4 regions of the Aquamicrobium lusatiense genome follow, and region 2 is predicted to be linked to each of the others. Evidence: predicted binding sites of a transcription regulator. Region 2 holds the regulator's gene; each other region holds the start of a gene.
The links. The regulator LexA, encoded in region 2, represses DNA repair genes until DNA is damaged. The targets are predictions, from matches to a motif close to TGTTCNNNNTGTGTTCNG.
Positions count from the first base shown of each region.

Region 1: HNR59_RS13655 (ATP-dependent helicase) is a predicted target of LexA. The motif match lies at 1,534-1,551, and genes of this name have one in related genera.
Region 3: ssb (single-stranded DNA-binding protein) is a predicted target of LexA. The motif match lies at 3,231-3,248, and genes of this name have one in related genera.
Region 4: HNR59_RS04850 (YifB family Mg chelatase-like AAA ATPase) is a predicted target of LexA. The motif match lies at 3,371-3,388, and genes of this name have one in related genera.

Region 1 covers NZ_JACHEU010000001.1:2,845,033-2,850,248, reverse strand. The annotation lists gene HNR59_RS13655 (ATP-dependent helicase) at 1-1,493, opposite strand, end outside; gene HNR59_RS13650 (glucose/quinate/shikimate family membrane-bound PQQ-dependent dehydrogenase) at 1,681-3,999, shown strand; gene HNR59_RS13645 (hypothetical protein) at 4,173-4,421, shown strand; gene HNR59_RS13640 (hypothetical protein) at 4,482-4,724, opposite strand; gene HNR59_RS13635 (thioesterase family protein) at 4,787-5,216, opposite strand, start outside.
Region 2 covers NZ_JACHEU010000001.1:2,455,445-2,460,660, reverse strand. The annotation lists gene HNR59_RS11795 (ComEC/Rec2 family competence protein) at 1-2,305, shown strand, start outside; gene lexA (transcriptional repressor LexA) at 2,655-3,374, opposite strand; gene HNR59_RS11785 (molybdopterin molybdotransferase MoeA) at 3,486-4,691, opposite strand; gene moaC (cyclic pyranopterin monophosphate synthase MoaC) at 4,693-5,196, opposite strand; gene trpC (indole-3-glycerol phosphate synthase TrpC) at 5,202-5,216, opposite strand, start outside.
Region 3 covers NZ_JACHEU010000001.1:2,084,674-2,089,889, reverse strand. The annotation lists gene HNR59_RS10010 (sensor histidine kinase) at 1-1,467, opposite strand, end outside; gene HNR59_RS10005 (hypothetical protein) at 1,467-1,757, opposite strand; gene HNR59_RS10000 (response regulator transcription factor) at 1,750-2,139, opposite strand; gene ssb (single-stranded DNA-binding protein) at 2,598-3,128, opposite strand; gene HNR59_RS09990 (hypothetical protein) at 3,359-3,649, shown strand; gene uvrA (excinuclease ABC subunit UvrA) at 4,361-5,216, shown strand, end outside.
Region 4 covers NZ_JACHEU010000001.1:1,007,434-1,012,649, reverse strand. The annotation lists gene HNR59_RS04860 (taurine ABC transporter ATP-binding protein) at 1-515, shown strand, start outside; gene HNR59_RS04855 (ABC transporter permease subunit) at 508-1,335, shown strand; gene HNR59_RS04850 (YifB family Mg chelatase-like AAA ATPase) at 1,716-3,248, opposite strand; gene hrpB (ATP-dependent helicase HrpB) at 3,520-5,216, opposite strand, start outside.

The sequences.
Region 1 (5,216 bases), 390 kb from region 2:
CGCTCGAAGGCGAGGTCGTCGCCCGGATTGGCCACGACACGCATATAGGCCATGGCGTCGCGGATTTCCTGCCGCTCATAGAAGCGCGGGCCGCCGATGACGCGGTAGTTCAGGCCGATCTCGATGAAGCGATCCTCGAAGGAGCGCATCTGAAAGGAGGCGCGCACCAGAATGGCGATGTCGTTGAGCACATGGCTGTTGCGCTGCAACGCCTCGATCTCCTCACCGATGGCGCGGGCCTCCTCGTCGGAATCCCATGCGGCATGGACATTGACCTTGGGATCGTCAGGATCGGGGCTGTCCGTGAACAGGGTCTTGCCGAGTCTGCCTTCATTGTGGGTGATGAGATGGGCGGCAGCGCCAAGGATATGGGCGGTGGAGCGGTAGTTGCGCTCGAGCCGGATCACTGTCGCGCCCGGAAAATCCTTCTCGAAGCGCAGGATGTTGTCCACTTCCGCGCCGCGCCAGCCATAGATCGACTGGTCGTCATCGCCGACGCAGCAGATGTTGACTTTGTTTTCGCTCACGGGCCGCACCGCCGCCTGCGGCGGCTGGCCCTCCGCTGGGGCGGGAGAAACGTCGCCCGGCGCACCGTCGCGCCGCGCTCGGCCTTCGGCCGGTTGGGCAGAGCTGGTGCGCGGGCGCTGGGCCAGAAGGCGCAGCCACATATATTGCGCGGTGTTGGTGTCCTGATACTCGTCCACCAGAATGTAGCGGAAGCGCTTGTGGTATTCGGCCAGAATGTCGTGATGGGCGCGGAAGATGCGGATCGGGTGCAGGAGCAGGTCGCCGAAATCGCAGGCGTTCAGCGTCGTCAGCCGCTCCTGATAGGCGCGGTAGAGCTCGCGGCCGCGCCCGTTGCCGAACGAACGCGCATCCCCCTCGGGAATTTCTTCCGGGCCGAGGCCCTTGTTCTTCCAGCCGTCGATCATCTGGGCGAAGGTGCGTGGCGCCCAGCGCTTGTCGTCCAGACCTTCGGCCTGAATGAGCTGCTTGATGAGACGGATGACGTCGTCGGTGTCGAGAATGCTGAAATCGGAGCGCAGGCCGGCCAGTTCCGCATGGCGGCGCAATATCTTTACACCGATGGAGTGGAAGGTGCCGAGCCAAGGCATGCCTTCGACCGCTTCGCCGACCAGCAGCCCGATGCGCTGCTTCATCTCGCGTGCGGCCTTGTTGGTGAAGGTCACGGCAAGGATCTGCGAGGGGAAGGCGCGGCCGGTGGCAAGGATATGGGCGATGCGGGTGGTGAGTACGCGCGTCTTGCCGGTGCCGGCGCCGGCCAGAACCAGCACGGGCCCTTCGGTGGTTTCCACCGCCTGCCGCTGTTCGGGATTGAGCCCCTTGAGATAGTCGGGCGGGCCGTTCTGCGCCTGTCGCGCGGCCATGGCACGCGCGGCGATACCGGACGGCGCACCGGCGCTGCCGGAGGCAGCCGGAGGTCTCGCGCCCGGTTCATCGAAGAAGGGCATATCGTCGGAAAAGCCGGACATTGTTCCCGAATGTAGTGATTCGGTCCCGAAAGACCAGAAGTGTCGCCGTTTTGTTCTGTTTTCAGAGCATGGCTTAGCCCTGTCGGCGCGCGCCTGCAAGGAAAGCCTGTCGATGGAGGGAACATTGCGGCGCCCGCGCCATTATCCCTGATTACTCATTTCGGCACTCGAAGTTGGGGGATCAGCTTTGGCCATCATCATCACTTCACTGTTGTTCGCCTTGTTCGGCGCCTGGTTTGGTGTAGGGGGCGTATGGCTCATCACGCTTGGCGGCAGCTGGTATTATGCCGTTGCCGGCGTTGTTTTCCTGATTGCGGCGTGGTTGCTCTACCGGCGCAGCATGGCCGCGCTCTGGCTTTATGCCGCCTTCCTGCTGGCGACCCTCGTGTGGGCCATATGGGAGACAGGCTTTGACTGGTGGTCGCTCGGCGCCCGCGGTGGCCTGCTCGTGCTGCTTGCCATCTGGCTGCTGATGCCGGTCATCTGGAGCAGGCTTTCCGGCACGGACGGCCGTGCGCCGCTGATCCTCGTGGTTCTGGCGTCGCTCGGCGTCGCCGGATATTCCATGACCACCGATCCCTACGACATGGCCGGAACCCTGCCGACGGACAAGGTGACGCCGGAGGGCGCCCTTGGCGCAAACTTCCCGGCGGGTGAATGGCACTTCTACGGGCGCAGTCCCTATGGTCAGCGCTATTCGCCGCTGGACCAGATCACGGTCGAGAATGTCGACAAGCTTGAACTGGCCTGGACCTACCAGACCGGCGATGTGCGCCTGCCCAGCGACGTCACTGAAACCACCTATCAGGTGACGCCGCTCAAGATCGGCGACAATCTCTACATCTGCACGCCGCACAACCTCGCAATTGCCGTGGACGCGGCGACGGGCAGGGAAAAGTGGCGCTTCGATCCGCAGATCGGGCCGGAGAACCAGCGCCAGCACCAGACCTGCCGCGGCGTTTCCTATTACAAGGATGCGTCGATCGCTGCCGGCGAAGCCTGTGCGGAACGCGTCTACCTGCCGACTTCCGATGCGCGCCTCATCGCCCTCGATGCGGCAACCGGCCAGATCTGTCCGTCATTCGGCAATGCCGGCACCGTGGACCTGATGGAGCACATGCCGTATCCGAAGGCGGGTTACTATTATTCGACCTCGGCGCCGCTGATCGCGCGCGACAAGATCATCGTGGGCGGTGCGGTCAACGACAATTACTCCACGGAAGAGCCGTCCGGCGTGATCCGCGCCTTCGACGCGCGCTCGGGCGCTGTCGTGTGGGCGTGGGATCCGGGCAATCCCGATCGCACCGAACCGCTCGGCGACGGCGAGACCTATACGGCGAACTCGCCCAACATGTGGTCGACAGCCAGCGCCGACGAGGAGCTTGGGCTGGTCTATGTGCCGCTCGGCAACCAGACTCCGGACCAACTCGGCATGGGCCGCAGCGAACATGTGGAAAAATATTCGTCCTCGATCACCGCACTCGATCTCGACACCGGCAGGGTGCGCTGGGTGCGCCAGACGGTGCATCATGACCTGTGGGACATGGACGTGCCGGCGCAGCCATCGCTCATTGATCTCACCACGGATGCGGGGACGGTCAAGGCGCTGGTCGGCCCGACCAAGCAGGGCGACATCTATGTGCTGAACCGGGAAACCGGCGAACCGGTCATTCCGGTCAATGAGGTGCCGGCTCCGGGCGGGGCGATCGAAGGCGATTTCACCGCGCCGACGCAGCCCGTGTCGGACCTGACCTTCATGCCGAAGCCGCTAACAGGTGCCGACATGTGGGGCGTCAGCCCGTTCGACCAGCTTGCCTGCCGCATCGAGTTCGCAAGGTTACGCTACGAGGGGCGCTACACGCCGCCTTCGGTTCAGGGAACGCTTGTCTATCCCGGCAATTTCGGCACCTTCAACTGGGGCGGCGTGGCGGTCGATCCGGTCAGGCAGGTGATGTTCGGCATGCCGACCTATCTGGCCTTCAAGTCGCAACTCGTTCCGCGCGATCAGGTGCCACCGGCCGATGCCGAGGCACGCGGCAGCGAGCAGGGGCTCAACCGCAACGAAGGTGCGCCCTATGCCGTGATCATGGGACCGTTCCTGTCGCCGCTCGGCATTCCCTGCCAGTCGCCGCCATGGGGCTATGTGGCGGGTGCGGACCTGCGCACCGGCAAGATCGCCTATAAGCACCGCAACGGCACGGTCTACGACATGACCCCGCTGCCGCTTCCCCTCAAGGTGGGCGTTCCGGGCATCGGCGGGCCGATCATCACCGCGGGCGGCGTTGCCTTCCTCGGCGCGGCCGTCGACGATTATCTGCGCGCCTACGACCTTACCAGCGGCAGGCAGTTGTGGAAGGCGCGCCTTCCGGCGGGCGGACAATCCACCCCGATGACCTACACGACGGAGGACGGACGCCAGTTCGTTCTGATCGTGGCCGGCGGCCACGGCTCGATCGGAACCAGGGCAGGCGATTACGTTATGGCGTGGACATTGCCGAAGCAGTAGGCCGGCAACAGCAGGGGAGACGGCGAACCGTCTCCCTAAATCCACAGTTGCCGATTTCTCACAAGGGCAGGGGTCAGTTTACCCTTGCCCCTTCCGCTTGCTCGGTTAAGTCTGTAGCCAATGGCTGTTCCGGAATCGTCCCGGATGTGGCGAGTGATTGCAGGGAATGAATGATGGACGATAATTTCGACAAGGCCGGCATTGCGGTCATCATCGTGTTCGGAGCGCTGCTTCTTGGCGGGCTGATGGCGGCCAATCTGGTTGTCGGTGACCGGAATGGCTTTCTGCTGGCGCTGGGTGCTGCATTTTCGGCCTACATCGCCGGCTATGCGATCCTGTTCGATCTTCCGCGCGTCTATGCCTTCCTGATCGTGGTTGCCGCCGTCATGGGCGTGGCCTCAACCATCGCCTACGCTTTCTGATATTCTGAATCGGAAATCAGGCGTAAGATTTTGATTTTTTAAGAGTACCGGCCGGAAAATTCAGGCGTAGCCACGCCGTGAGCGGGCCTGCTTGAGAATGGCGCGCCAGCGCACCATGTCGAAGGGGATAGGCTGGCCCTTCGCTGAAATCTCGAAAATACGGTTGTCGACATTTCGCAGAGACCGCCAGAAGTCATAGTCCGACACGCGCGGGTCGGCGGCCAGCCTTTCGGCTTCCATTTTCACGCTGCGTGCTGTGCCAGCCTTTTCGACAGAAGGCGGCAGGTTGTTCTGCGTAGCCATACAGACTGATTGGCTGCTGGCGCGATTCGTTGCAACGGAGCAGGCAGCCTATCCACCCTTATTCATTTCTTAAGGTTAATATCGGCGTTGCCGCGCCTGCGGATGCCTATGGTGCGGCCTGCACGCTCGGGCCGGGGGAGATGACGGTGGGCGTCCTGGAATGCCGCCACTTTTGCCGCCACATCTTCCGGAAAGGGCGCAACGCGCGGACCTTCCATGTTGACATGCAGCGACATGCTTTCCGAAGTCGCCGCCAGCCAGCCGTCGACATGGCGGATTTCCTGATAGGCGTGCAGGCGCTTTTCGTCGGAGTCCAGCAACTGGAAGCTCACCTTCACCTGACTGCCCAAATGCAGCTCGCGCACGTAGCAGACATGGATTTCGGACGTGTAGATCGTGTGCCTGCGCTCCGCCGCATAGGCGGAACCGATGCCGAGCAGGTCGAGCACTTCTTCCGCCCCGCGATCGAACAGCACGTTGTAGTAGGCCATG
Region 2 (5,216 bases):
CGGACGATCTGCTTCACTGGCGTTTGTGCTGGAAATGGAGCGTGGAGCCGGCTTTCTTCTCGTACCGGTGTTCCTGTCCATTGGCGTCGTATTCTACTTTTCGATGTCTCATGAACCTCGATGGACTGTGCTGCTTGGTCTGACCGGGGCTTCTGCGGTTTTGACATGGGCCGTACGCAGACATCACAAAATTCATCTGTGTTGCCTGGCTCTCCTATTTTGCATTTCCGGCGTCGCCCTCTCCAAGTTTCAGACATGGCGTCTGGATACCCGGGTGATCGGCTCCAACATCACCGTACGACTTACCGGCAGGGTCGTTGAAATTGAGGACATGGCGAGCGGGCGCAAGCGTCTGACAATCGATGTCGTGTCCACCGAGCGGCCGAAACTTCGCTACCAGCCGGAACGGGTACGAATTTCCGCTCGCAACCTGCCGCCGGAAATAGGCGCGGGCTCTGACGTGACCGGCCTCGTCCGCCTGCTACCGCCAAGCGGACCGATTCGACCGGACAGCTACGACACATCCTTTTCCAATTATTTTGGAGGCATTGGCGCGAGCGGCTTCTTTCTCTCCGGACCAAAGCTGTCCGAGCAGACTGACGCGCCATTGGCCACCCGCATCAGTGCTGCGATCGAGCGGGGGCGGCAGGCGGTTGCCGAGCGCATCAGACACAGAATCGGCGGGCCGGAAGGCGAAATCGCGGCAGCGCTGATCGTCGGGGTGCGGGCAGGCATTCCCGAAGAAATAAACGAGGCAATGCGCAAGACAGGCATCTATCACATTATCTCCATATCCGGCCTGCATATGGCGCTGGTGGCGGGTACGGTGATGGGATTGATGCGCGGATTGTTCGCCGCATTCCCGGATTTTTCCTCCCGTCATCCGGTCAGGAAATATGCAGCACTTACCGCACTTTTTGCGATTTTCGCCTACCTGCTGATCTCCGGCATGGTGGTTGCTGCCGTGCGCTCGTTCATCATGCTGGCCGTCATGCTGGTGGCCGTCCTGTTCGACCGAAGCGCGCTCACAATGCGCAATCTCGCCATTTCGGCGATCATCGTCATCCTGGTCACGCCCCATGAGGTGGTGGGGCCCAGCTTCCAGATGTCGTTCGCGGCAACGGCGGCGCTCGTCGGCGCCTATGCGGCATGGTCGGACTACAAGGCGCGCCGCCCTGTCGCGCGGGTTTACAAAAAGTCAGGCCTCGTTCGGTCGCTGATCCGCGCTCTGGTCACCATGATGATTGGCCTTGCCGCGACGTCCGTGGTTGCCGGTGTTGCCACGACCCTCTACGCGGCATGGCACTTTCAGCGCGTTGCACCGCTCAGCCTGCTGGCCAATCTGGCGGTGATGCCGGTCGTCTCGATCATTGTCATGCCTTTTGCTGTCTTTGCATCGCTCGCCATGCCTTTCGGGCTTGATGGCCCTCTCTTGCAGATCATGGGCAAGGGGCTGACGGCAGTGATTTTCCTTTCCGAAAAGATCGCGGACATGTCGCCAGTCGACGCGATCGGGCTGATTCCACCCGAGGCAGTGCTTCTGGCGACGATTGCGCTGGTGATTGCAACGATGACGACAACATGGCTGCGCCTTGTTGCACTGCCATTCGCCATAGGCAGCCTGCTCACGCTGGGTTCCGCCCGAACGCCTGACATTCTCATTTCAGAAGATGCCCGGCTGATTGCCGTCGCCATGGAAGGCGGGCAGGTTGCGGTCAACCGACCCCGCCCGAATGCCTTCACCATGGATAACTGGAGCCGGGCGATGGACTCTGAGATGGTATTGCCGCCAACCCGCGTAAAGCAGCCGGACGAAGGTATTTTTCTGCAGGATTTTATCGCCTCTGCGAAGCAGGAAAGTACAGCAGCAGGGTTTGTATGCTCCGGGAAAACATGTGCGTTGCGCAGTCCCTCTGGCCTGCTTGTCGTGCAGGCTCCGGATGCAGCTACGGCCGCCAAAGCATGTGCCCATGCAACAGTCATCGTGATCGAGGACGCGGTTACGCGTAGCCCATGCCGAAAATCTCAGGCAATTGTGGTGACCCGTCGGGAGCTGGCGCAAAAGGGAAGTGCCGAAGTCTATCTGGAAAAGATCGACACTGCTTCTGCTGTTGTTTCAGCCGGAAATTCATTGCCAATCATCGGAGAGCCAAAGGTGCGCTTCGCAATTGAAGGGAATTATCGGCCATGGCACACCCAGCGCCGATACTCGCGGGAAGCCCGTGGCTTGCCGCCCTATGAGAGAAAAGTTGCCTCAGCACCTGCGGAAACGCCTGTTCTCTCGGCCTCGGACAAGATCGAATAAGCGATAAAGACAGGGCGCATCCTGAACAGTGTGCACCTCCCTAGGCACGTCTGCTTGCGCGGGTGGGTAAAATGCAGACCCAGTTACGCGGGAAATCGAACATCGTGGCAGATCGCTCGACTGGCGGCTCACCTATGAAGATAAAATCTGCTCGCCGTTCGTACAGGCCGTAAAGTGCTCTTCAACTATCTGCGATCAACAGATTGATTCCAGCGTTTTAAGAGCGCTCAAATGGCGACATAAATATTTCGATCATTTCCCCAAGATGTTGTTTTAATATCCTGATAGATAATGTTTTTTCAGAACAGAGCGAAAACAAAAATCCGGTTCGCTCCGTTTCATTTCCGGATCAATAACGGCGGATCAATCCGACCAGCCTGCCTTGCACCTTGACGCGGTCGGGTCCGAAAATCCGGGTTTCGTAAGCCGGATTGGCGGCTTCAAGCGCGATGGAGGCGCCTTTGCGACGGAACCGCTTCAGGGTTGCTTCTTCCTCGTCAACGAGTGCCACGACTATATCGCCCGGGGTGGCTGTATCGCCGTTGCGGATGATGACGGTATCGCCATCAAAAATGCCTGCCTCGATCATGGAATCGCCCCGAACTTCGAGGGCATAATGCTCGCCGCCCGACAGCATCTCCGGCGGCACCGAAATGGAATGTGTCTTGTGCTGGATCGCATCGATCGGAACACCCGCAGCGATCCGCCCCATCACGGGGATGGAAACCGCCGAAGCGCTGTCATCGTCATTGCTGGCGACCTGCGGCTTGCGAACATCCTTTGCCGGCTGCCCAAGGCTTCCCTGAATGACGCTGGGTGAAAATTTTCGTGCGCTGTTTAGGCCGGGGGCAATGGAATCGGGCAGGCGCAGCACTTCCAGCGCACGCGCACGATTGGGCAGGCGACGGATGAACCCACGTTCTTCCAGTGCGGTGATCAGGCGATGGATGCCCGACTTCGAGGCAAGGTCCAGCGCTTCCTTCATTTCGTCGAAAGAGGGCGGAATGCCACTCTCCTTCAAACGCTCATGGATAAACAGAAGCAGTTCATGTTGCTTGCGCGTCAGCATAGGTTCCCCCGGCAGCGGCGAATCCAGAATCGGAAAACAAACCCGGAACAAACACTATATGTTCCAGTTGTGTTCCGCAACCGCTTAAAATCAGAACGATCCGGGACGGCTTCAACCGATCATCATCAACTGGCAGGGATCGCCGATTTCCGATGCTGGCTGGAAGGGGGCGCGTATGACGAGACCCCCGGATGCGGCCATGGTGCGCAGCATGGAGGAATCCTGTACACCGAAGGGCGTGGCAATCAGCTGGCCGTCGCGTTCCTCGATGGCGGCACGAACATAGTCCTGCCGATGGTCGTTGGCTGAAACCGGTGCCCCGAGCGTCGCTGTCCTGATGTCCTGATGGAAAGTCCGGCCGCCAAGGCGGGCGAGCAGAGGTTTCAGGAAAAGCTGCGAGCAGACGAGGCTTGCCACGGGATTTCCGGGCAGGCCCAGACATCTGATGTTGTCCATTCTGCCGAACATCAGCGGCTTTCCTGGCCGCATGGCGATCCGCCAGAAGTCGAGCGTCATGCCTTCGCGCGTCAGAACCTTGTGAACGAGATCGTGATCGCCGACGGAGGCTCCGCCAGATGTGACGATGACGTCCGCGCCGGCAGCAACAGCCTGCTTCACCAGCGCCGAGATTGCATCCTCGCGATCTGGTGCGATGCCAAGATCGAGAACATCGGCGCCCACGGCGCGGGCCGCGGCTGCGATGCCATAGCTGTTGGATGAAATGATCTGCCCCGGCCCCAGTTCGCTTCCCGGCAGGCACAATTCGTCGCCGGTGGCGATGATGGCGACCAGAGGCCGTTTGACGACCTTGAGGCGCGCGTGATTGGCCGAAGCGGCAAGCGAAAGCGCGCTGGCACGCATCAGATGGCCTTTTTCGACGAGAAGGTCGCCAGTCGTGAAATCCAGTCCGGCGCGCCGCACATTGCGACCGGCAGCGGTCGGCTCGCGCAGGCGAATGACGCCATCTGCCGGCCTGTCGACATTTTCCTGAATAACGACCGTATCGGTTCCAGCGGGCAGGGGTGCGCCGGTGAAGATGCGCACGCACTGGCCGGCCTCGACAGAGCCTGAAAATGTGCTGCCGGCGGCCACTTCGCCGATGACGGCCAATTCACCGTCCGTGGTCTGCGCGTCGGCGCCCTGCATGGCATAGCCATCCATCGCCGAGGCGTCGAACGGAGGCTGCGTACGCAGCGCCACGATTGACTCGGCAAGCACGCGATCATACGCATCCTTGAGGGGTACGCTTTCGCCATCGAGGGGTCCGACATCCTCCAGAAGGCGTTGCAGCGCCGTTTCCATCGGGACCAGCGCCATGTCAGGGTTCTGCCTTGTAGTCGCCTGATTTTCCTCCGGTCTTGGAGGTAAGCCTGATGTCGGAAATAATCATCGCGCGGTCCACGGCCTTGGCCATGTCGTAGATGGTGAGGCAGGCGACGGACGCAGCCGTCAGCGCCTCCATTTCAACGCCGGTCTTGCCGGTGACGCGCGCCAGCGCCTGAACCCTGAGGCCCGGCAGATCGTGATCCGGCTCGATATCGACGCTGACCTTGGTGAGCAGCAGGGGGTGGCAGAGCGGGATGAGCTCGTGCGCCTTCTTGGCGGCCATGATGCCGGCTATGCGGGCTGTCGAAAGGACGTCGCCTTTCTTAGCGTTGCCTGCGAGGATCATGGCAAGCGTTTCGGCCTGCATGCGAACGCTGCCCCCGGCGATAGCCTCCCGTACGGTCTCGGCCTTGCCGCCGACATCGACCATATGCGCTTCGCCGGAAGCGCCGATATGCGTAAGGCCGGTTCCGGCCGGGGAGGGGCGTTCGCTCACGGCAGCTATGCCTCGCCTGA
Region 3 (5,216 bases), 370 kb from region 2:
CGGCCGCAGCGCACGAATACTCCAGGGACCTTCGGCGATGAGATCCTTAACCACCGGGCTGAAGGTGACGAAAGACGGCAGGAACAGCGTCCACGCCCAGACGATGAACCCCACCGATATGGCTGCCAGCGCCCCCTTCATGGTGGCGGTGCGCCAGTACAGTGCCGCCATCATGGCGGGAAAGAACTGCGCCACGCCGCCGAAGGAGATCAGCCCGATGGGGGCAAGCGCGTCTGACCCCTGCGTGAGCCAGAAATAGAGAAAGCCCAGCAACAGCATCAGCGCGATGGAGATGCGCCGGCTGCGCAGCAGAAGCCGGGCAATGTCGTGCTCTCCCTTTTCATCACCGGGCGAGGTTCTGCGCAGCGCAAGCGGGACCACGATATGGTTCGAGACCATGATCGAGAGGGCGATGGATGCGACGATGATCATCGATGTCGCGCTGGAAAAACCGCCGATGAAGGCAAAAAGCGCCAGCGCATCGTGGCCCGTCATCATCGGCAAGGTGAGAACGAACATGTCGGGGTTCGATCCCGCCGGCATGGTTGAAAGCCCATAGAGCGCAATTGGCAGGATAAAGACGCTCATCGCCAGCATGTAGCAGGGGAAGGCCCAACTCGCGGTGCGCAGATGATCCTCGTTCGAATTCTCCACCACGGTGATCTGGAACTGGCGTGGCAGGCAGATGACGGCACAGGCCGACAGGAACAGCGCTGCCACCCAGCGGCTGCCAAAAGTGTCCGCTTCGTGGATGCGTACGCCGGCCTCGACCGCGCGGGCATAAATATCGCCGATGCCGTCGCTGACGCCGTAGATCACGAAAATACCGACGGCCAGCAATGCCAGCAGTTTGACCACAGCCTCGAAGGCGATGGCCGCCACCACGCCCGGGTGCTGTTCGCGGGCGTCGACATTACGGGTGCCGAAGAGAATGGTGAACACGGCCATGCCGATGGCGACGCCCAGCGCCAGCGTCACCTCGTCCAGCGTGGCAAGATGATCCGCGCCGGTTCCCTTGGCGACCGACACGGTCTGGATGGAGGTGGTGATCGCCTTGAGCTGCAGGGCGATGTAAGGCGTGATGCTGACCACCGCGATCAGCGTGACCAGCACGGCAAGCCGGCTTGACTTGCCGTAGCGGGACGAGAGAAAATCGGCGATTGAGGTGATGTGCTGGCTGTGCGCGATGCGGATCAGCTTGCGCAGCAAAAACCACCAGCCGACGAAAACCAGCGTCGGCCCCATATAGATGGCCATGAATTCCAGCCCGCTTCGGGCGGCGGTTCCGACCGCGCCATAGAAGGTCCAGCTTGTGCAGTAGACGGATATCGACAGCGTATAGATGGCGGGAGAGCTGAGGAAACCGGCATTGCCGCTCTTGGCGCGGGCATCTGAAATATAGGCCAGCAAAAACAGAAGCCCGACATAGCCGACAGCCGTCAGGATGACGAAGTCCGGCGACAGCATCAGGCATGCCCCGGAGGCTCGGGCGGCACAGCCGGCCCGGTTTCCGGCAGGGATTTGGCAGGTGTCTCCCGAAACTGACGCCCGCGCGACAGCAGCACGGCGCCTGCAATCACCAGAAACCAGACCCCGAACAGATACAGCACCTCAACAGGCACACCGAATGGGCCGATCATGCCTGCAAACAGGTTGAGGAATGGCGGCAGCAACAGAACCACTCCGAAGAAGGGCACAAGAGCCGCGACGTCCTCGCGCTCGGTCCGTTCCTCCCTGGGTGCCGGAGTGCTAGACATGTGCTGCCGGGCGCGGCTGGCTGTCAAGAATGCGCCTTACCGCATCCACGACCTCGCCATTGGCGTAAGGCTTGGTGATGAAACCGTCGGCTTTCAGATCCATGGCTGCCTGCCGGTCATATTGCTGGCCGCGCGCGGTCAGGATCACCACGAAAGTATCGGCGAACAGTTCATTGGCCCGCAAGGTCTTGAGCACTTCCAGCCCGCCGCGCTTGGGCAGCATGATGTCGAGCAGGACCATACGCGGCCTGAAACGGTGTGCAGCCTCAAGCGCGGCCTCGCCATCGCGCGCCACGCCGACGGACCAGCCGCAACGCGTGAGAATGAACTCAAGCGATTCCGATATCGCCGGCTCGTCCTCGACTATAAGAATGTCCGTCATCACAGCAGCCCCTCCCAAGGCTGTGAACGGGCTCGTCTTGCCATCCCGGGATGGCATGCGCCGGAACATTGAACGCCCGGTCTTTTTATTTTCCCCCTATCCCAGTCGAAACCGGCCAGTAAATCAAGTCATCTAAAGTCGTGGTCCAGCGAACATCATCCTTCCCAAGTTTCAGATCACGCCCGGCCTGATTATCACCGGAACTTCCGTCACCGGACGTAAGATCTGCAGGCCTTTGTTTTTCCAAACAATTTTATAAGAACAAGCGTTTCCGCGCTGCTCAAATGACGGCTGGGCATAGTTTTCCGGCTATCGCTGACCCAAAAGAATGAAAAACGCCGCGCGGCCTTTCGGTCGGCGGCGTTTTTCTGGTTTTGATCTCAGTCGCCCCATGCCGGGGTCAGCCCCTCAGGCCAGTGGTCACCCCTTCGGGCATTGCTCAGTTTGCCGGCAGCCGATCAGAACGGAATTTCGTCGTCAAGGTCGCGCGAGCCGCCACCGCCCATTCCGCCGCCACGCGAGCCGCCGAAATCGCCGGAGCCGGACTGGCCGAAATCGGAACCGCGCCCACCGCCACCGCCGCCGCCGGAATAACCGCCGCGATCGTAGCCGACCTGACCGCCGCCTTCACCCTGCCCGCGCGCGTCGAGCATCTGCAATTCACCGCGGAACTTCTGCAGCACGATCTCTGTCGTGTAGCGCTCCTGACCGTTCTGGTCCTGCCACTTGCGGGTCTGGAGCTGGCCCTCGATGTAAACCTTCATGCCCTTTTTCAGGTACTGCTCGGCCACCTTGGCAAGGTTGTCATTGAAGATGACGACGCTGTGCCATTCGGTTTTCTCCTTGCGCTCGCCCGACATCTTGTCGCGCCAGCTTTCAGAGGTGGCAATGCGCAGGTTGACGACCGGATCACCGGAGTTCAGGCGCCTGATTTCCGGATCAGCACCCAGATTGCCAACCAGTATGACCTTATTGACGCTGCCCGCCATGACGCTGTCTCCACGCTCGTCCTAAATTGGAAGTCGCTTACCTTACAGTCTGCCGCGCCGTTTGGCCCGCACGGTCCTGCTGTTTCCCCAAAAGGTTTTTTTTGTTCTCTTTTTGCTCGTTAATTTTCAACCAATGTCAATGCCGATTGGCACTCTGTCACACGTCTCTGTGAACCATAAAGGAAAGCAGCGCTCTGGAAGAGCCATCCACATCCGCTTATATCAGGCTCATGAACCACGTTTTAGCAGCTTTTCTCTGCGCCCTGCCCGTGCTTGTGGCTGCCAGCCCGGCCCTTTCCGGAAGCAGGCAGACACCGGCGACAACGCCCGCTCAGACGAACACCGACCTGCCCGGCGTGGACCGCAGTTTCAGCATCGTAACGCCTTTGCCGCCCGAACCGGACGATACGCCCCGTCCCGGCCAATTCGGTCAGTTCAGGGTCGGGAATTTCGATGTGAAGGTTTCAGGCAAACTCACCTTCGATGTCGGCGTCGGTAACCTGCCTCCAGCCAAACGCTGAATTTCAGCCGAAAAAGCTTTTTCAGGTGCGAGAAAGCAGCAGTCTGCTCCTCATGCCCTCACAAAAAGACAAGCTCCTGACGCTGTCATTGCAGCATCAGGAGCTTTTTATGGGCTTTCCCATAATGCCGGGAGCATTTTACCGGCTTTTCCTCGGATGCTTCGCGGCGTTCAACCGACGATCCGACTAAAGTCTCTGATTTTCGGGGGAACGGCCAGGCTCCGGCTTCACGATGAAAATCTTCACCTGCCAGATGGCTGACCGCGGTTCCGCTCAGGCGCGAAACCAGTTCGAACTGTCAGGTGGGGTCATACCTCGCTCCTTCTGTTCGTTTCCACGCATGATCGAAAGCACTTCATCCGCAGGCGCACCATCCATCCCGCGACTTTTCGCAGATGCCATGCGCCTTCCGGAGATCAGCCCCGTAAGGCGATCGGCTTCCGTTCCTGAAATCTGGCGCTTCTGTTACCCTACGTCAACCGCCCAAAGCGCCATCAGCCAAAATGTGAACTTTGTAACAGCATACCCGCCCTTTATGTCAGGAGGCTGTTCATTTTTTGTTCTTTTCACTTGCCTGCCCCGCTGAAAGGCGCGTAAACCCTCAAACGGAAAGTCGCGGCATCTCTCGAAACCGCGCAGGAACGACCTATATTCGCGGAGGACGGGCAAGCCCGCCATTCCGAAACATCCAGTCGAGGCGGCGGAGCGGCCATGGCCGACCATAAGTTTATTTCCATTCGCGGTGCCCGCGAGCACAATCTCAAGAATGTCGATCTCGACCTGCCCCGCGACTCTCTGGTCGTGATGACCGGCCTGTCGGGCTCGGGCAAGTCATCGCTGGCGTTCGACACCATCTACGCCGAGGGCCAGCGCCGCTATGTGGAAAGCCTGTCGGCCTATGCCCGGCAGTTCCTCGAAATGATGCAGAAGCCGGACGTCGATCAGATCGACGGCCTGTCGCCGGCGATCTCCATCGAGCAGAAGACGACCTCGAAGAACCCGCGCTCCACCGTCGGCACGGTCACCGAGATCTACGACTACATGCGCCTGCTTTTCGCGCGCGTGGGCGTTCCCTATTCGCCGGCCACCGGCCTGCCCATCGAAAGCCAGACCGTTTCGCAGATGGTCGATCGCATTCTGGCACTGGACGAAGGCACCAGGCTTTTTCTCCTTGCCCCCATCGTTCGTGGCCGGAAGGGCGAATACCGCAAGGAGCTTCTGGAACTCCAGAAAAAGGGCTTCCAGCGCGTCAAGGTCGACGGAACTTTCTACGAGATCGCCGACGTTCCGGCGCTGGACAAGAAATACAAGCACGACATCGATGTCGTGGTGGACCGCATCGTCGTGCGGCCCGATCTTGCGACGCGCCTCGCCGACTCCATGGAAACGGCGCTGCGGCTGGCCGATGGACTGGCGGTCGCCGAGCTTGCCGACAAGCCGCTGCCTCCGGAAGAAACCGCCGGTGGTGGCGGCGCTAATAAGTCGGCCAACGACACCCATGAGCGGATCCTGTTTTCCGAGAAATTCGCCTGCCCGGTTTCCGGCTTCACCATCCCGGAGATCGAGC
Region 4 (5,216 bases), 1.4 Mb from region 2:
AATTCGGCCTCAAGCTTCAGGGCGTGCCGAAGGACCAGAGACGCGAGCGCGCCGTGCGCAATCTGGCGCTGGTCGGCCTGCAGGACTTCCACAGGCACATGATCTACCAGCTTTCCGGCGGCATGCAGCAGCGCGTGGGCATTGCACGGGCGCTGACCTGCGACCCGGCCATGCTGCTGATGGACGAGCCGATGGCCGCCCTCGACGCGCTGACGCGCGAGACCATTCAGGAATTGCTGCTCAGGGTCTGGCAGCACACCAACAAGATGTTCTTCTTCATCACCCACAGTGTCGAGGAAGCGCTATTCCTCGGCTCGCGGCTGATCGTCATGTCGCCACGGCCGGGCCGCATCACCCACACCTACGAACTCGACTTCAACCGCCGTTTCCTCGAAAGCGGAGATGCGCGCGCAATCAAGTCCAGCCCCGACTTCATCGAAATGCGGGAAACCATACTGGGGATTATCTATGGCGACGAGCGAGCATCAGGAAATCCGGAGCTGGCCCATGCTTGAGCGGCTGTCCAAGGCGAAATCCGCACAACCCGGCAAGGTCTATGGCGCACCGGGCGAGGGCTACAGCGGCCATATCAGCCTCATCACGGCACTGGTGCTGATTGCGCTGTGGTTCCTCGTCACCTCGATGGGGTGGGTGAGGCCGCTGTTCCTGCCTTCTCCGATTGCCGTCTACAACAAGTTCATCCTTGCCATGACCGACGGCGTTGCCAACTCCACGCTCATCGAACACACGCTTGCCAGCCTCGGCCGCGTCTTCGGCGCTTTCGCGCTGGCCTGCGTGACGGCCATTCCGATCGGCATCCTGATGGGCGTCAACCGGGTCGTTCGCGGCGTGCTCGACCCGATCATCGAGTTCTACCGGCCGCTGCCACCGCTCGCCTATCTGCCGCTGGTCATCATCTGGCTGGGCATCGGCGAGTTCCCAAAAGTCTTCCTGATTTTCCTCGCCATCTTCGCGCCGATGGCGATCGCGGCCCGCGCCGGCGTGCGCTCGGTCTCGACCGAACAGATCCACGCCGCCTATGCGATGGGCGCAACCAGCCAGCAGGTGATCACTCAGGTCATCATGAAGGCGGCGCTGCCGGAAATCTTCACCGGGATGCGCATTGGCATCGGTGTCGGCTGGACGACTCTGGTGGCGGCCGAAATGGTGGCGGCCAGCCGCGGCCTCGGCTTCATGGTGCTGAATGCAGCCGAATATCTGGCAAGCGACACCGTCATCATGGGCATCATCGTGATCGGCGTCTTCGCCTTCGCCTTCGACCTGCTCATCCGCCATCTGGAAAAGGTCTTCATCCCGTGGAAGGGTCGCATCTGACGGACCTTCGACCGAATGAACCCGACAAAAGCCGGCGCACCTCGCCGGCTTTTTCATTTTCGCGCCCGCCCCATATGCTCCGTGCGCTGTAGCAATTTCAGCAGAAGTGCACTGCGGTTTTGTGCGCTCCGCATTGCGCGAAAATAAAGGATCGGAGCATTTCTGCGATCCGGGAAAAAGCAGAAATGCTCCAATCCGGTGCAGCCGACACCTGCTGCGCCGCCATCCGATCAAGTGCCATTCACCACGCCGGAAAAAACCGTCGCGGATCAGTACGGCAAGCGCCGCCAACCGTCCCTTGCCGAGCTCCGCACACACACACACACAGGGAAGCTGCCACGCGCCCGATGATCACTCAGGCCGGCAGCCCGGAGGCAAAACTATGCAGCCTTCGCCATGAGCCCGGTCTCCATGCGGTAGGAGATCGCCTCCGCCACATGGATGCGGCCGATGCCCTCGCTGCCGTCGAGATCGGCCAGCGTGCGCGCAACTTTCAGCACGCGGTGATAGGCGCGGCCGGAGAAGCCGAGCTTTTCGCTGGCATCCTGCAGAAGCATCATTCCTCCCTGATCGGGGGTGGCGACCACCTCGATCAGCGAAGGCGGGCACTGGGCGTTGGTCAGCGCTCCATCGGCACCCAGCGCCTCGAAACGGGCTCGCTGGAGATCGCGCGCCCGCGCCACGCGCGTGGCCACGGCAGCGCTCGCTTCCGACTTTCCCGGGCGGATCAGGTCGGCAGCCGAAACCGCAGGCACCTCGATCCTGAGATCAATGCGGTCCAGCAAGGGTCCGGAGATGCGGGCCTGATATTCCGTGCGGCAGCGCTCGCCGCGCGCACAGCGAAAACCCGGTTCGCCAGCCATGCCGCAGCGGCAGGGATTCATGGCGGCGACCAGCTGGATCCGTGCCGGGTAGCTGATGCGGTGATTGGCGCGCGCGATCATGCAGGAACCCGTTTCGAGCGGCTGGCGCAGCGCATCGAGGGTCTGCGGAGAAAATTCAGGAAACTCATCCAGAAACAGCACGCCGTGATGGGCCAGCGATATCTCACCGGGACGCGCCCTGAACCCGCCGCCCACCAGCGCCGCCATCGAGGCGGAATGATGCGGGGCCCGGAACGGCCGGCGATCGGTAAGCCGCCCGCCCGCCAGTTCCCCGGCAATAGACGCAATCATCGACACGTCCAGCAACTCGCGCGGCGACAGCGGCGGCAGGATCGACGGCAGCCGCTGGGCGAGCATGGATTTCCCCGAGCCCGGCGGGCCGGTCATCAGCAGATTGTGACCGCCTGCGGCCGCCACCTCAAGCGCCCGGCGCGCACTTTCCTGCCCCTTGATGTCGGCCAGATCGGGCAGATCGGCGCTGCCGGCGCGCACGCCCGGCTCAGGCCGCGTGAGCACCTGCGTGCCCCGGAAATGATTGGCAAGCGCGATCAGGCTGCGCGGCGCCAGAAGGTCAAATTCGATACCGGCCCACGCCGCTTCGGCCCCGCAATCATGCGGACAGATCAGGCCCCGGCCCTCTCCGTTGGCGGCGATCGCTGCCGGCAGCGCACCGGCGACCGAAGCGATGGCGCCATCCAGCGACAGTTCTCCCAGAACCACATAGGCGCTCAGCGCCTCGCCCGGAATGACCCCGAGCGCGGCCATCAGCCCCAGCGCGATCGGCAGGTCGTAATGGCTGCCTTCCTTGGGCAGATCGGCAGGCGCCAGATTGACCGTCACGCGTTTGGCGGGCATCGACAGGCCGGACGCATGAAGGGCGGCCTGCACACGCTCACGGCTTTCCGCGACCGCCTTGTCGGGCAGGCCGACGATGGACATGCCCACCTTTCCCGGCGCCACCATGATCTGCACGTCGACGGGCACGGCCTCGATGCCCTGAAAGGCGACCGTTCGCACGCGTGAAACCATGCTATGCCTCCCCCTGTGCGTCCCCGGAGCGCACACCACGACGTCAAAACCCGACCTCGCCCGTCAGGCCGAACCTTCCCCTTGGTCAGGCATACAGGAAAGCACGATTTTTCACGGCATGCAAGAACAATACAGGAACAAATACCAGCTCTGGGTGCACTCAGGTTGCAGACAATTGCAAAAGCAGAACAGACGTTCCTGCTGCCCCTGCGTCAGAATTTCTCGATGCCCCTTGGGAAGCGCTCCGACCCGTGCGGCCGGTCAAAACATTTCAGGTTCCGCGAGGCTTCGCCCTGCTGGTAGCCTGTGCCTGAAGCGGGTTCTCCGGCCAGACATGTTTTGGATAGCGCCCGCGCATGTCGGAGCGCACATCCGCCCATGAGCCGCGCCAGAAGCCCGGCAGGTCGCGCGTGGTCTGGATCGGCCGGTGCGCCGGCGACAGCAGTTCCAGCGTCAGCGGCACCGTGCCGCCGGCGATAGCCGGATGGGCAGCGAGGCCGAACAGTTCCTGCACGCGGATGGCCAGAACCGGCTGCTCGCCGTCATAGCGGACCGGTACGTGGCTGCCCGATGGCGCATCGAAATGGGTGGGCGCCAGCGCATCGATGCGCCGCTGAAGATCGTGCGGCACCAGCGCGGTCAGCCCGGCCGTCAACGCATTGCCGCTGATGGAGGCGAGCGAGGCCGATCCGGTGAGAAAGGGCAGCAGCCAATCCTCAAGCCGGGCGGTCAGCGCCTCGTCGCTCATATCCGGCCACGGGTCGCCAAGACCCTTGTGCAGCCATGACAGCCGCTGGCGCAGTGCCGTTGCCTCCTTGCCCCATGGCAGGATGGAGACACCGTGCGCACGCACAGCATCGAGCACGGCTTCATTCGCCTCGTCGCCAGTCGGGGCGGGCAGCATGCGCTCGGCAAGCACGATGGCGCCCAGCCGGCTCTGCTCGCGCACCCGCACGCTGCGGCGCTCGAGATCAAACAGCGTATCGCGGCGGCTTTCGATGGCGTGGCCGAGCAAGGCGCGGATGTCGTCTTCGCCGACCGCAGCCGCTGCCGTGATGCGCGCATTCTGCGCCTTGCCCTGCAAGTCCGCGACGACGAGAAAGGGTTCCGCAGCCAGCGGGTCGGCCGCGTCGAGCATCGCGCCCGAGCCATTGGCGAGCACGAAGCGCCCGCGCTCGCCGCGCGCCTTGGCGACGCGATCCGGCCATGCATGCAGCAGCAGCGCGCCGGGCGAGGATGGGGCGTCGCTGTTCACGCCTCCGCCGGCGCTACGCGCCAGCCGCTGCGCCAATTGCCGCGCCGCATTGGCGCGGGGTGATTTCTCGCCGGCAAAGCGCATCAGCCGCCGTTCCAGATCGGCGCTGTCGCCGCCAAGCCCGCGCTCGGTCAGAAGCACGGCGAGAAGGGCCGCGTCCCGCTCATGCCCATTTCGGGCAGCCTCGGCCACCATATGCGCAAGCCGCACCGGCAAGGCGAGGCGCCGCATCGCCTGGCCGGCTCCGGTCAGGCGGCCATCGCCATCGATGGCGTCCAGCGTGCGCAGAAGATTGCGCGCCTCGTTGAGCGCAGGAGCGGGCGGCGGGTCGAGGAAGGCAAGGCTTGCGGGATCGGCAACGCCGAACGCCGCGCAGTCCAGCAACAGGCCGGAGAGGTCGGCGGCAAGGATTTCGGGCGGCGTGAAGGCGGGAAGCGCCGCCGTCTGCTCGGTGCGCCACAGCCGGATCGCCACGCCGGGCTCCGTGCGCCCGGCACGCCCGGCGCGCTGGTCGGCCGAGGCGCGCGACACGCGCACCGTCTCCAGCCGGGTGAGGCCGCTGGCCGGCTCATAGGCGGGCAGGCGCGCCAGTCCGCTGTCGATGACGACGCGCACGCCATCTATGGTGATCGAGGTTTCGGCAATGGCCGTGGCCAGCACCACCTTGCGCCGGCCGGCGACAGGCGGGCGGATGGCGGCGTCCTGCGCCTTCG